2 regions of the Nocardioides koreensis genome follow, and region 1 is predicted to be linked to the other one. Evidence: predicted binding sites of a transcription regulator. Region 1 holds the regulator's gene; the other holds the start of a gene.

Region 1 (7,613 bases):
AGCCCGCCGATCGGCGAGCCGGTGCCGGGCAGCGGCCAGGCCGCCAGTGCCCGGACTCCCTCCTCGCGCTGCTTGGCGACCACGCCGGGGAAGTCCCGCTCGAGCTCGTCGAGGTTGCCGAGCACCGGCTCACCGGTGCGGACCACGGCGGTCAGCGGCACGTCGTCATAGCTGTCGATGTGGCACCACTCCAGCCCGTCGGGGCGGAGCCGCTCGCTGGCGATGAACCGCAGCCGCCGGCCGCCGCCCTCGGTGAGCGCCATCCCGACCCGGGCCACCTCGGGCAGCTCGACCAGGTCGTCGAGGAGGTACCGCGCGATGTGATCGACGTCGGGCGCGCTGCGCAAAGCGAAGCCCAGACGCGACAGGTGCCCGAGCGGCTCGCGTGGGGCTTCGGCTGTGAGCACCTCCGGAGGAGTGCCGGCACCATCCACCACGAGGGACAGCCTAGGGCAGGCCGTCGACAGGCGTCGCGAGAGATTCCCGGTGAGATCTACGGGAAATAGCCCTCGGGTCCGGGCACACGCCGGCCGTTCATCGGACACAATGGGCTGGTGGGGTCGGGAAAGAGGGCAGGGTCGAGACGCGCAGCCAAGAAGGCGCCGTCGTTGCAGCGGTCCCTGCTCGCCCCCGCGGCCGGGGTGACGCTGGCCGTGGTCGCCTGGGGCTACCTCGTCTACGCCGCGATCGACTTCGGCGCCACGGCGCGTAGCGGCGACTCTCAGGCGTGGTTCTTCCTGGTCCTGGCTTCGGTCGGCGCCGTCGCCTGCCTGTTTGTCGGGCTGATGCTGGTCAGCCGGCTGCTGCGCCGGCTCGGGATCACCGAGGACCCCGCGCACCCCAGGACCCGCCGGACCCGTCCCGTGGTCCCGGAGCCGCGGACCGCCGACCCCATCGCCACCCACGCGTCCTCCCCCACGCCGCCGCCGGCGCCCGTGCGGCCAGCCGGTGGCCGACGCGCTTCTCGCTGACTGGTCCAGTCCAGCAGGACTCAGCGCTGCCGGTCGGCGGCCCGGCGCACGAACTTCAGCCCGGACCACACCTCGTCCACCGCTGCCACCTTGACGTCGACGAAGCCCAGCCCGAGGCCGAGCCCGCGCACGAGGTTCTCGTCGAGGTCCGAGACCGGACCGTCCGGGTTGCGGGCGGAGCGCTGGGCGGCCTTCTTGGGCCAGCAGACCCAGACCATGCCGTCGATCACGGTGCGGGCGAAGACCTCCGGCAGCCGACGCGCCAGGGCGCGGCGCTCGGCGTGGAAGGTCAGCGTGACGTCGGCCGCGCGCGGCAGGCGGCGTACGACGTGGGCATGGCGTGAGGATGGCAAACGAAGTGGGGCGGGGCCACCTGGCCCCGCCCCACGTCTTCCCCGGCCCGCCGGTCGGGGTCGAGTCGACCGGCGGGAGTCTGTGTTGGTGCTGCCCCAGGGGGCCTGGGTCACTCGACGGGCACGCGCAGCCGCTGGCCGGCGACGACCATCCCGGAGTCGAGGGCGTTGAGCCGCTCGATGCGGTCGATCATGGTGCGGACGCCGCCGTCGTCGGCGATGTCGGCGGCGATGCCCCAGAGCGTGTCACCCGCACCGACCATCACGACGCGGGTCGGCTCGGGGGTGCCGGGCTCCTCGGTGGCGACCGAGCCGGCGGCCAGGGCCAGCCCCAGTCCGAGGGCGACGAGCATCGCCAGCGCCAGGACGACGAGCCGGCCGCGGCGGGTCAGCCGGAGCTGGCCGGCGCTCGCCGGGGCCAGCGTGGGACGGAACGTGGTGCTCGCGGTCATCGTGCTCATCGGGACCTCCTGGGGAAGCGGCGGTCAGCCTCGGGTCGTTAGCTCGATCTGCTGTCGAACCGATGTCTAACGGCGGCCACCGACAGTCCCCTGCGGGATGTCTGGACCACCCTGGTCACGATCGGCTCGATCAGACGTTCGATCGAACATGTGTACGAGGTTAGAGCAGGTGTTCGAACAGCACAAGGCCCTGGACGAACATTTGTTCGAACACGTTCGAGCGGCCCCCGACGCGGATCAGGCGTTGCGGCTGATCGCGCGACGCCCCTGCGCCACGAAGAGGCCCAGCCCGCGGGCGGCCACCGACGGCGCCATCGCGGAGACCCGGACCACGCCACCGCGCCAGCCCGGCACCGAGCGCACCACGCGGCGGCTGCCCAGCAGGCCCACCGCCTCCTCGGCCACCTCGTCCACGGTGAGGATCCGGCCGCCGGAGTGGACCAGCGCGCTCCCCATCCCGCCGGGTGTCTGCTGGTCGAGCATCGCGGTCCTCACCCCGTCCGGGCAGAGCGCGCGCACCCGGATCCCCTTGCGGGTCTCGACGTCACCGGACATCGAGATCGACACGATGGCGGCCTTGGTCGCGGCGTACACGCTGTAGCCGGGCACCGGCCCCAGCCCGGCCAGCGACGCCGTGTTGACGATGTCGCCGTCGCGCCCGGAGGCCTCGAAGGCCGCGATCGCCGCGCGCATCCCCCACATCGTGCCCATCAGGTTGACGTCGACCAGGCGCCGCACGGCCTCCTCGGACAGCTCCGCCAGGGTGCCGTCGTCGCCGACGCCGGCGTTGTTGAACCACGCAGTGAGCACGCCGTGCCGCCCGGCCGTCGCGGCGGCCTCCGCGTGGGAGCCCGGGTCACGGACGTCGTGCGCCAGCCCCTCGGCGGCGCCGATCTCGTCGGCGGTCCGCCTCGCGCCCTCGCCGTCCACGTCGGTCAGCACGACCTGGTACCCCCGGGCGACCATCCGCTCGGCGATGCCGCGACCGATGCCGCGGGCGCCGCCGGTGACGACACAGCTGATGGGCTCGGAGCTGGGGGCGGGGTTCGTCGACATGACGGGAGTCAACCAGACCGGGCGTGGTCTCGACAGGCTCGACCACCGGTTGACCAGTGCGACACGCAGTTCGAACAGATGTTTGAATCACCGGTCCGGTTTGGCTACGGTTGGTGGCACCAGCCCGGGACGCCCGGGCCGTACGCCGCGAACCCGGAGGCAGCCGCATGGCCACGAAGAAGACCGACGCCCACAAGGTTGCCCAGCTGCCCGACGGCCCCCCGGACGCCACCGGCCTGACCCCGCGCCAGCAGCGCGTGCTGACCACGATCAAGGGCTCGATCGAGCGGCGCGGCTACCCGCCGAGCATGCGCGAGATCGGCGAGTCGGTCGGCCTGACCAGCTCCTCCAGCGTCGCGCACCAGCTGAAGGTGCTCGAGGAGAAGGGGTTCATCAAGCGCGACCCCAACCGGCCGCGCGCGATCGAGGTGTTCCTGCCCGAGGTGCTGGCGGCCCGCCGCTCGATCTCGGCGGCCGACGAGTCGTCGTACGACGAGACCGGGATCGGCGACGCCGTGCCCGCCGCGCAGTACGTCCCCGTCGTCGGGCGGATCGCCGCCGGTGGCCCGATCCTCGCCGAGGAGCGGATCGAGGACGTCTTCCCGCTGCCCAAGCAGCTCGTCGGCGACGGCCAGCTCTTCCTGCTCGAGGTCTCCGGGGACTCGATGATCGACGCCGCCATCTGCAACGGCGACTACGTCGTGATCCGCCAGGAGCAGACCGCCGAGAACGGCGAGATCGTGGCCGCCATGATCGACGGCGAGGCCACCGTCAAGACGTTCCAGCGCAAGGACGGCCAGGTGTGGCTGCTCCCCCACAACGACGCCTACGAGCCCATCGACGGCACCCACGCGACCATCCTCGGGAAGGTCACTGCGGTCCTGCGCCGCATGTGACGCCGCGCGTGACAAGGGGCCTTAATCCCCTGTCATCGGAATACTTCCGGGTAATACTTGGCTCTGTCTGACGATCAGTGAGCCCGAAAGTACGCCTGTGACGATGCCGAGCCTGCCCGTGATCCCGGGGATCCGTAACCGATACCCGAGGGTCTTCCGTGGCGTGCTCGAGCTGGTGCTGGTGCTCTCCCTGTGGGTCGCCTACAGCCTCTCCCGGCTCTTCGCCGACGCCAACATGGGGCCGGCCCTGGCCCGCGCGAACGACCTGCTCCACATCGAGCGGCACCTCGGCATCCACTGGGAGCTGTCGCTCAACAAGCTCTTCATCGACAACGACGCGATCGGGCTGGTCGGCAGCTACTGGTACGCCACGCTCCACTACATCGTCACCGGCGCGGTGCTCCTGTGGCTCTACCGCCTCGGCCGGCACTGCTACGTGCCCGCCCGCCGGGCGCTCGCCATCGCCACCATCCTCGGCCTGGTCGCCTACCTGCTGATGCCCACCGCGCCGCCGCGGTTCATCCAGGGGTACGCCGACGTGCTGAGCCTGCACGCCGCCGACGGCTGGTGGGGCACGGACGCCTCCGCGCCGCGCGGCCTGGGCGGGCTGACCAACGAGCTCGCCGCGTTCCCCTCCCTGCACGCGGGCTGGGCGCTCTGGGTCGCGATCTCGCTGCAGCGGCACGCCCGCTGGCACTGGCTCAAGGGCCTCGGCTGGGCCTACGCGGCCGGCACCGCGATCGTGATCGTCGGCACCGGCAACCACTGGGTCATCGACGTCATCGTCGGCTGGCTCGTGGTCGTGGCCGGGTTCCTGGCCGCCGAGACCCTGCCGTCGCCCAAGGACGCCCCGGGTCGCACCAACGGCGACACCGCGTCGGACGCCCCGGAGCTTGTGTCCGCCGGTCCCGGCGCGCCCAGCGCAGCCGCGCACGCCAAGTAGTCCGCCGCCGCGTCAGCCCACCGGCGGGTGTCCCTCCGGTGACGCGCGGGTGACGGGACGGTGCTCACACCCCGGCCGCGTCACCTCTGACCGATCAGCTCCGTTGATCGGTCCGTGACCACACCTCGCCCCGCCCTGAACCGCGCGCTGCCCCGGCGTACCGTCCTGGCCACCGGCGCCGCCGGAGGTGTCCTGGTGACCGTGGCCGGCACCGCCGACGCGACCGCCTCGCAGCGTGCCGCCGGCCACCGGGCCTTCCGGCACGGTGTCGCGTCCGGCGACCCGCTGCCCCGGGCCGTCGTGATCTGGACCCGCGTCACGCCGACCGCGGCGAGCACCCCGGGCTCGGGCCACGGGCCCCGGGTCCGGGTGCACTGGGAGGTGGCCACCGACGAGCGCTTCCGGCACGTGGTGCGCCGCGGCAGCTTCGCGACCGGCCCGGAGCGCGACCACACCGTCAAGGTGGACGTGACCGGGCTGGACCCGGCGCGCTGGTACCACTACCGGTTCCGCTGGGACGGCCACACCAGCCGGGCCGGGCGCACCCGCACCGCGCCCGCCGCCGACGCCACCCCGGACCACCTGCGTTTCGGCGTGGTCTCCTGCGCCAACCTCCAGGCCGGCTGGTTCAGCGCCTACCGCGGGCTGGCCGCGCGTGACGACCTGCACGCGGTGGTGCACCTGGGCGACTACCTATACGAGTACGGCCCCGGCCAGTACGGCTACGGCCCGGACAACGAGGACATCCGCAAGCACCAGCCCGCCCACGAGATGGTCTCGCTGGCGGACTACCGGCAGCGGCACGCGCAGTACAAGACCGACCCGGACCTGCAGGACGCCCACGCGAAGTACCCGTGGATCGTCACCTGGGACGACCACGAGGTCGCCAACGACACCTGGAAGCACGGCGCCGAGAACCACACCCCGGGCCACGGCGACGGCGGTGAGGGCAGCTTCAAGGCGCGCCGCGCCCGCGCGCACCGGGCGTACGACGAGTGGATGCCCGCGCGGCTCGACGGCAGCGTCCGGATCGGGGACGGCAGCCGGCTCTTCCGCCGGCTCCGCTTCGGCACCCTGGCCGAGCTCAGCATGCTCGACCTGCGCACCCACCGCAGCAAGCAGGTCGACTCCCCCGCGCCGCCGGCCCCGTGGCCCGACGGCGAGGTCAGCGACCCGACCCGCACCATCACCGGCGAGCAGCAGCTGGACTGGCTCGAGGGCTCGCTGCGCCGGCACCGCGGCGTGCAGTGGAAGCTGATCGGCAACCCGGTGATGATCGCGCCGGTGAACTTCGGCGACCTGCCCGACGAGCTGGTCAACCCGGTCAACGACGTGACCGGACTGCTGCCGGCGAACGGCGCGCCGTACAACGTCGACCAGTGGGACGGCTACACCGCCGACCGGCGCCGGGTCTTCGACTTCATCCGCAACCACCAGGTCAAGGACACCGTCTTCATCACCGGCGACATCCACTCCGGCTGGGCCGCCGAGCTGCCGTACGACGCGTCCACCTACACCGGGCAGGGGCCGAGCGAGGACGAGACCGCGGGCGTGGAGTTCGTGTGCACCTCGGTCACCTCCAACAACCTCAAGGACATCACCGGCGACCCGACCGGGGCGACCAGCACCGCGGTCGAGGAGACGATCAAGGCCAACAACCGGCACATCAAGTACCTCGACTTCGACGCGCACGGCTTCTCGGTGCTCGACCTGACCCCGCAGCGGGCCCAGATGGACTGGTTCATCATCAGCGACCGGGCCGACCGGGACGCCACGATCACCTGGACCACCTCGTACGCCGCCCCGGCCGGCAGCGGCCGGGTCGTGTCCGTCGACCACCCCGTGGGGGCCTGACATGTGCACGCCGTCGTCGGTCGAGCCCGTCGAGACCAGCGCGTTCGCCCGCGGCGCGGCCCAGGTCCGCACCGGCCGGCGTACCCTCCTGCGCGCCGGCGGCGCCGGGCTGGTGTTCTCCACGGTGGCGGGCGCTCCGGCAGTGGCCGCGGCCGGTGCCGGGACGAGGAAGCGCGCCTACGTGCTCGTGGTCGACGGCTGCCGGCCCGACGAGATCTCCCCGGTGCTCACCCCGAACCTGCACGCGCTGCGCGAGGGTGGGCTGAGCTTCCCGGAGGCCGCCTCAATGTGGGTCATGGAGACCATCCCCAACCACGTGATGATGATGACCGGGCTGCGGCCGGACCGGACCGGTGTGCCCGCCAACGAGATCTTCGACCGCGCGCTCGGCGAGGTCCGGACCATGGACCGCAAGCGCGACATCCGCACCGGCACCGTGATCGGCCGGCTCAACCGGGCCGGGCTGACCACCGGGACGGTGCTCAGCAAGGAGTACCTGTACGGCGTCTTCGGCGACCGGGCCACCCACCGCTGGGAGCCGGCGCCGGTCGTCCCCGTCTCCGGGCACGCGCCGGACGTCTTCACCATGGACGCGGCACTGACCATGGTCGACGAGCTCGACCCGCACCTGGTCTTCGTCAACCTCGGCGACATCGACCGGTTCGGGCACGCCGACTACACCGGCAACGACGTGCAGCTGGCGCGGCGCACGGCGCTGGCCGACACCGACCGGCAGGCGCAGCGCTTCGTGGACCTGCTGAGGTCGTCGGGGCGCTGGGAGCAATCGATGCTGGTCGTCCTCGCCGACCACTCGATGGACTGGTCCCGCCCCGGCGACGTGATCAGCCTGCAGGGCGCCCTGGACGCCGACCCGCTGCTGGCCGGCAAGGTGGCCATCGCCGACAACGGTGGCGCCGACCTCCTCTACTGGACCGGGGCCGCCGCGAAGCGGGACGCCGCGGTCCGGCGGATGCAGCGCATCGCCGAGGCCACCCCCGGCGTGCTCGCTGCCCACGACCGGCGCAAGGCGTGGCTGCGGCTCGGGCCCGAGGCGGGCGACGTGGTGGTCTTCTGCAAGG
Region 2 (7,613 bases), on a different contig from region 1:
TCACTCGGCAGAAGTCGTAGGTGGCCCCGTGGTCGAAGGACAGATTGCAGGGACACATCAGCTCGCACGAGCAGGTCTCCGCATAGCTACCGGTCAGATTCCACGCCATGGCGCGACCCCTTCCCCCGAGACATTCCAGTCTTCCCGCGGTCCCCGCACGCGTCAATGGACCGGCGGTGCCATCTGGCGCGGCGTCTTCCGGCGGGGGCCGAGCCCTCTTTCGGCGGTTGCCGGACTCTTCCGGCGGTGGCCGGGCTGTCTTTCGGCTGCGTCCGCCTGTGCTGGCTGGTGGTGGTTGGTCTCGGTCGCTGACGGCGCTCACTCGCGTCTGGGTCGGCTTCGGATCCAGTCCGGTGGTGGGTGCCCGCGTTTGGGTGGGGGCAGGAACTCGGGTCGGCCGTCGTCGGGGTTGAGCCGGACCCGCCAGGGGGTGTGGTGGATGACCCGGTGGTGCTGGCCACAGAGCAGGACCAGGTTGTCGAGGTTGGTGTGGCCGCCGTCGACCCAGTGGGTGATGTGGTGGGCGTGGCACATGATCGGGGGCCGGGTGCAGCCCGGGAAGGTGCAGTGCCGGTCCCGGCAGACCACGGCCCGCCAGATCGCCGGGGTGACCAGCCGGCAGGTGCGGCCGACGTCGAGGACCTCGCCGCGGCCGCCGAGGGCGACCGGGATGATGTCGGCGTCGCAGGCCAGCCGCCGGACCACCGAGGGCGCCAGCTCGAGCCCGTCGTCCGTGATGGCGGCGGTGCCGAGGGTGGCCCAGTCGATCTGCTGGCGCAGGACGTCGAGGCTGGTGGTGACGGTGACCCGGGGTCGGGCGCCGTGGCAGTCCGGGGGGAGGTCGGTGTCCAGGGCGTGCTGGGCGGTGGCCACCAGCGCGTCCCACATGCGGGCGCCGTGGTCGCGGGGGTCGGTGAGGGCCGCGCAGTCCGGGTCCTCTTCATCGACCGCGGGTGCGGGCTTGGTCAGCGGCAGAAACGCGGCCTTGAGGATGGCGGCGTCCTCGACGGTGCCGCGGCCGCGGAGCCGGATGCCGCCGGCGCCGTCCTCGGTGATGGACAGGTGCCGGTGCAGGTGCGCGGCCCGGTCCTCGCGGTCCAGGGCCTTCTCGGCGTCGCGTTCGGCCTTGTCGGGGTCGACCACCAGCACCAGGCGCTTGGCGGCGTGGTGCAGTTCGGTGGCGGTCAGCCGGGACGCCGCCTCGAGCAGCAGCTGTTCGCCCTCCGCCCGGACCGCGGGGTTGAGGGGGAGCTTCTCGACCGCGGCCACGATGATCGCGGCCTGCTCCGGGGAGACCCGCCCGGCCAGCAGCGCGGCGTGGGTGGCGGTCCGCTCGCCGACCAGGAGCGGGGCCTGTTCGACGGTGCGGTGCCCCTGGCCCCGTTTCATGCCGGCCAGGTGGGTGAACCAGCCGGCGGTCGAGGACCAGGCCAGCTCCTGCTTCGGGATCGTCCGGGCCTCGATCTCGGCCAGCATCGAGGCCTCCAGGCCGGCCAGGTGCGCCCGCAGGGTCTCGGCCTCGGCGACCGCCTCGACCAGCTCCTCCGACGTCTTCGCCGCCCACAGGGCCTCGTCCAGGTTCCCCACCAGGCCGTTGGCAGCCGACAGCATCCCCGCGGGGGTGGTCGGCGTCCCGGTCGGCTGCTCCATGTCCTGACTCAACCAGAGCCCACCGACAGTCCCGGGCCCCTGAACTGTGGGTATCTCATCTGATGAGACGCTATGCGAAGAAACTTTCGAGAGCATTTTCGGACGGGCACCGACCGCGAGCCGGGATCCGGCCGCAACCACGAGGAGACCCCCGCCGTAGCCAGCCAAGACCGCAACCAGAGCAGACCCGCGAGCGGGGAGGCTACGGCGACCCACAGGGACCCCGCCGTACCCGTCGAGTGCGAACGCAGCGAGCAGGGAGCAGGGAGCCACGTGACCATCCACACAGCCGCACATCCAACCCCGCGGACTAGCCTGACCAACGGTCCGTGGACTCCATCAGGGAGCCGCGAGATGACGCCCGAGGGGAGCTCGCCATGAGCGACGACAAGACCGAGCAGCCCGCGCCGTACGGCAGCGGCCCGGCCGCGGCGACCGCGCCGGCGAACACCGCGCCGGCGAAGCGGGTCCGCACGCATCACCTGCGCGAGATGAAGCAGCGCGGCGAGAAGTTCGCGATGCTCACCGCCTACGAGCAGTACGCCGCCCAGACCTTCGACGAGGCGGGTATCGACGTGCTCCTCGTCGGAGACTCCGCGAGCAACAACGTCTTCGGCAACGAGACCTCGCTGCCGGTGACCGTCGACGAGCTGATCCCGCTCGCCCGCGCCGTGACCCGCAGCGCCCGACGCGCCCTGGTCGTCGCGGACCTGCCGTTCGGCAGCTACCAGGCCTCGCCCGAGCAGGCCTACCTGACCGCGGTGCGGTTCATGAAGGAGGCCAACGCCCACGCGGTCAAGCTCGAGGGCGGGCTCGCGATGGTCCCCCAGGTCCGCAAGCTGACCGAGGGCGGCATCCCCGTCATGGCGCACATCGGCTTCACGCCCCAGTCCGAGCACAACCTCGGCGGCTACCGGGTGCAGGGCCGTGGCGACGCCGCCGCCCAGGTCATCGAGGAGGCGCAGGCGCTCGAGGCGGCCGGCGCCTTCGCGGTGGTCATGGAGATGGTCCCGGGCGACGTCGCCGGCGAGGTGACCAAGGCCGTCGGCATCCCCACGATCGGGATCGGGGCGGGCGTCGACTGCGACGGCCAGGTGCTGGTCTGGCAGGACGCCTTCGGGCTGCGGACCGGGCGGATGGCCAAGTTCGTCAAGCAGTACGCCGACCTCCACGGCGTACTGCTCCGGGCCGCGCAGGAGTACGTCGCCGACGTGAAGGCGCAGACCTTCCCGGGACCCGAGCACACCTTCTGAGCCCGACGCCCGGCGTAGGTTGGGCGCATGTGCGACGTCCTGGTCGTCATCGATGACGACGGGGTGCTGTTCGCCAAGAACAGCGACCGGGACCCCAACGAGGCCCAGCTGCTCGAGCACCACCCGGCGGCCGAGCACGCCCCGGGCGAGCTCGACTGCACGTGGTCCTCGCTCCCCCAGCAGCCGCGCACGCACGGCGTGCTGCTGTCCAGGCCGTGGTGGATGTGGGGCGCCGAGATGGGCGCCAACGAGCACGGCGTCGTGATCGGCAACGAGGCGGTTTTCACCCGCCGCGCCGGACGGCGGGACGGAACGCTGCTCGGCATGGACCTGCTGCGCCTCGCCCTCGAGCGTTCCGCGGACCGGCACGAGGCCGTCCAGACGATCGTGACCCTGCTCGAGGGCTACGGCCAGGGCGGCTCGTGCAGCCACGAGCACTCCGGCTTCACCTACGACAACTCGTTCATGGTGGCCGACCCCGGGGGTGCGGTGGTGCTGGAGACGGCCGGGCGGCACTGGGCCGCCGAGGAGGTGGTGGCCGGCGCCCGCTCGATCTCCAACGGCCTGACCATCCCCGGCTTCGCCGACCGGTTCGCCGACCCGGTGCGCGGCTGGGTCGCGCAGTGCCAGGTACGACGTGCCCGGACCGAGGCGTCCGGCCGCGCGGCGCGGGGCGTCGACGACATGGCGGCCGCGCTGCGGGACCACGGCGGCGACGCCCCGGCGTACCACCTCACCAACGGCGCCCTGTCCGCGCCGTGCGCGCACCCCGGCGGGCTGCTCACCGCCACCCAGACCACCTCCTCGTGGGTCGCCGACCTGAGCTCCGGCCGGCACTGGGTGACCGGCACCTCGGCTCCCTGCACGTCGGTCTTCAAGCCGCTCCGGGTCGAGCCGCTGCCGTACGCCGCCCCGGCCGCCGCCACGAACCGCTACGACTCGGCGCAGCCGTGGTGGCGCCACGAGCGCCTGCACCGGAGCTGGATGCGGGACCCGGGCCGGTACGCGCGCGCCGCGGACGAGCGTGACGCGCTGGAGAAGGAGCTCTTCACCAGCTCGCCAACCCCGGAGGACGCCTGGGCTGCGGCGCGGGACTGGGAGGACCGGTGGACGCCGACCGCCGACCCGGGTGATGCGGACGGACGACCGTTCTGGGTGGGCCGAATGTGGCGGCGCTGGGACCGAGAGGCAGGGGTGTGGAGATGAGCGTGATCGTCGTGGGAGCCGGGCTCGCCGGTCTCACCACAGCCAGGCGGCTGGTCGCGGCCGGCCACGAGGTCGTGGTGCTCGAGGCCCGTGACCGGGTCGGGGGACGGGTCCGCGGCGGCGAGCTGGCGGGCCACCCGGTCGAGGTGGGCGGCACCTGGCTCGGTGAGGGCCACGCCATGATGTACACCCTGGTCGAGGAGCTCGGCCTGGCGACCTTCCGGACCTGGAACGACGCGGGCTCCGTGCTCCTGGAGCTCGGAGGTCGGCAGAGCCGGCTCGCGCCGCACAAGGGAGCCACCCCGAGGCTCAACCCGTTCGCGCTGGCCGACCTCGCCCAGGGGCTGCTCCGCTTCGAGCGGATGGCCACCCGGGTGGACCTCGAGCGGCCGTGGGCGACCCCGGGCGCGCGCCGGCTCGACGGCCAGACCTTCGAGAGCTGGATCCGCCGCAACCTGCGCACGAGCGCCGGGCGGGCCTACTTCCACACGGCCTGCGAGGCGGTCTTCGCCGCCGACGCGTGCGACCTGTCGCTGCTGCACGCGCTCTTCTACGCCAGGTCGAACGCCGACTTCGAGACGCTGCTCGCCGTCGACCACGGGGCGCAGCAGGACCGGGTCGTGGGCGGCTCGGTGCGTGTCGCCGAGGGGCTCGCGGCGTCGCTCGGCGACCGGGTGCGGCTCGGGGCGGTGGTGCGCTCGGTCCGGCAGGGGGCCGACGAGGTCGCGGTCGAGCTGCGGGACGGCAGCCGCCTCACCGGTGAGCGCCTCGTGGTGGCGATCCCGCCGACGCTGGCCGGTCGCCTGGACTACGACCCGCTGCTGCCGTCGTGGCGCGACCAGCTGACCCAGAAGCTGCCCGCGGGCTCGGTCGTCAAGGCGTTCGCGGCGTACCCCACGCCGTTCTGGCGTGGCGAGGGGCTCAACGGCCAGGCCGCCACGGACCGGGGGCCGGTCAAGGTCACCTTCGACGTGTCCCCGCCGGACGCCGAGGTGGGCATGCTGCTCGGCTTCATCGAGGGCGGGGACGCCCGGCACTGGGTGCGCCTGTCCGCGCGGGACCGGCGGCGCAGCTTCCTGGACTCCCTGGTGCGCTACTTCGGCCCTGCCGCCGGCGACCCCATCGACTACCTGGAGCAGGACTGGACAGCCGAGGAGTTCAGCCGCGGCTGCTACGGGGCGCACTTCGCCCCCGGGGTCTGGACGGCCTACGGCGAGGCCCTGCGGCCGCCGGTCGGGCGGATCCACTGGGCCGGCGCGGAGTACGCCGTGCACTGGAACGGCTACATGGAGGGCGCGGTCCGCTCCGGCGAGGCCACCGCGGACGAGGTCCTGCGCGCGCTCGCGTGAGCCGGTGGTCCACACGGGGTGCGCCCGGGACGCGGGCTTGCCATGATGCCGGCATGCGTCTGGTCTCGGCAGCACTGCTCCTCGCCCTCGTCCTCCCGACCGCTCCGGCGGTCGCCGCGCCGGACGGCCCCGCCCCTGCCCCGTCACCGGCCCGCGGCGTACCCACGCTGCACGTGCACCGGCAGGTCACCGGCCTCGACCACCCCTGGGACGTGCAGCCGATCGGTCACCACCGGCTGCTGCTCACCCAGCGCGACCGGGCCACCCTCTCGGTCTGGCAGAACGGCCGCACCCACCGGGTGCGGTTCCCGAGCGACCGGGTGTGGGTCTCCGGGGAGACCGGCCTGATGTCGCTCGAGGTCGACCCGGACTTCGCGGGGAACGGCCGCTTCTACACCTGCCAGGGCGGCACCACCGCCTCCGGTCACGAGGTGCACGTGCTCGCCTGGCACCTCAACGCGCGGGCGACGCGGGCGCGACGGATCAAGGAGCTCGTCGGCGGCCTCCCCACCAGCAGCGGACGGCACGGCGGGTGTCGGCTGCTGATCGCGCGGGACGGGTCCCTGCTCGTCGGCACCGGCGACGCGGCCGAGGGCACCAACCCCGAGGACCTGACCTCGCTCGGCGGCAAGACGCTGCGGCTGGACCGTCGTACCGGCGCGCCGTGGCCGACCAACCCGTTCATCGACGCCCACAACCGGAAGACGCGGTACGTCCACACCTACGGCCACCGCAACGTCCAGGGCCTCGCGCAGCGCAGGGACGGGACCCTCTGGTCGATCGAGCAGGGCACCTACCGTGACGACGAGGTGAACCGGCTCGTCGACGGCGGCGACTACGGCTACGACCCCGTCCCCGGCTACAACGAGGACGTCCCGATGACCGACCAGGACCTGCCCGGGAAGCAGGTCGAGGCCCGCTGGAGCTCCGGCAACCCGACGCTGGCCACGAGCGGCGGCACCTTCGTCCGTGGCAGGGCATGGGGCGCGCTGAACGGCACCCTGGCGGTCGCGGCGCTCAAGGCCGGACGGATCGTGTTCCTGACCTTCGACGCCGCGGGCCACCTGCAGCGTGCCCGGGCACCGAAGGCGCTGCAGCGGTTCGGCCGGCTCCGCTCGGTCACGCTCGCCCCGAACCACGACCTGCTGGTCACCACCGACAACGGCAACGGGAACGACGCGATCCTGCGGGTGAGCCCGCACTGAGACCCGCAGCCCCGAGCCTCAGCCCTCGGGCCGGACGAGCACCTCGAAGCTGCGGCCGTCGCTGGCCGCGTCGAACCTCCCGACCCGGCCGAACCCCAGCGACTCCACGGTCCTCAGCGCCCGCGTGTTGAACGAGGCCACCGTGACCCGGAAGGCCGGCGGAGCGAACCTCTCCCGGCCGAAGGCCAGTCCGGCAGCGATGGCGTGCCGGCCCAGGCCCTGGCCGACCAGCTCGGGGCGCAGGCCCCCACCCGTGTCCAGCGCCGAGTCGTCGTACGCCCAGCCGGGGACCCGCCCGTCGGCTCCGAACGACCGGAAGCCGACCAGCCGCTCGTCGGCCAGCAAGGCGTAGACCCCGGCGTCGGGAGAGAGCAGCTCGTCCGGGTCGACCTCGGTCATGTCGTAGCAGTCGTACGGCGCCGGGTAGCCCCACGTGCAGATGTCGCGCGCGTGCTCGGGGGTCAACGGGGCGACGCGCAGGGAGCGCGCCGAGGGCAGCAGCGTCACGCGGTCCACCCCAGCCACGCTCCCCCGGCGTTCATCGCGGCGAACCAGAAGGCCACCGCGAAGAGCGCCACGAACGGCACCCGCTTCGGGTGCGGGGTCCACCACCGGGTCGCCACCACGAGCAGCACCACCCAGAGCACCAGCAGCGCGACCACCGCCCACCACGGGGCGAGCAGGCCGGACGCGGCGTACAGGAAGAACGCGCAGGCCATGCCGGCCATGCCGACGAACGGCCACGGCGAGACGGCGTTGGGGTTGTGACGACGAGATCTCGCCACCGATCAGGGCTCGTCGTTCCAGTTGGGGTCGTTCTCCCACTCCTGGTTGCGCTCGGCGGCCTTCTCCAGCGCGTGCTCGGCCTCCTCGCGCGTGTCGTAGGGGCCGAGGCGATCGATGGGCGGGCACCCGTCCGGGTCCTCGACCCGGTGGTGCTTGACGCAGTA

What was found. Region 1 encodes LexA, which represses DNA repair genes until DNA is damaged. Its sites were predicted from a motif close to TCGAACANNTGTTCGA; they were not measured.
Region 2: the regulator LexA is predicted to act here: its motif matches at 1,725-1,740, upstream of ABD268_RS08280 (HNH endonuclease signature motif containing protein).

Annotation. Positions count from the first base shown of each region.
Region 1 is NZ_BAAAQR010000006.1:173,981-181,593, reverse strand. It holds gene ABD268_RS11895 (ATP-binding protein) at 1-407, opposite strand, end outside; gene ABD268_RS11890 (hypothetical protein) at 609-971, shown strand; gene ABD268_RS11885 (hypothetical protein) at 992-1,324, opposite strand; gene ABD268_RS11880 (LysM peptidoglycan-binding domain-containing protein) at 1,435-1,785, opposite strand; gene ABD268_RS11875 (SDR family NAD(P)-dependent oxidoreductase) at 2,023-2,841, opposite strand; gene lexA (transcriptional repressor LexA) at 3,009-3,737, shown strand; gene ABD268_RS11865 (phosphatase PAP2 family protein) at 3,841-4,680, shown strand; gene ABD268_RS11860 (alkaline phosphatase D family protein) at 4,795-6,534, shown strand; gene ABD268_RS11855 (alkaline phosphatase family protein) at 6,536-7,613, shown strand, end outside.
Region 2 is NZ_BAAAQR010000004.1:44,213-51,825, reverse strand. It holds gene ABD268_RS08285 (DUF1326 domain-containing protein) at 1-109, opposite strand, end outside; gene ABD268_RS08280 (HNH endonuclease signature motif containing protein) at 319-1,650, opposite strand; gene panB (3-methyl-2-oxobutanoate hydroxymethyltransferase) at 2,028-2,903, shown strand; gene ABD268_RS08270 (peptidase C69 family protein) at 2,931-4,109, shown strand; gene ABD268_RS08265 (flavin monoamine oxidase family protein) at 4,106-5,458, shown strand; gene ABD268_RS08260 (PQQ-dependent sugar dehydrogenase) at 5,512-6,663, shown strand; gene ABD268_RS08255 (GNAT family N-acetyltransferase) at 6,682-7,179, opposite strand; gene ABD268_RS08250 (hypothetical protein) at 7,167-7,448, opposite strand; gene ABD268_RS08245 (hypothetical protein) at 7,452-7,613, opposite strand, start outside.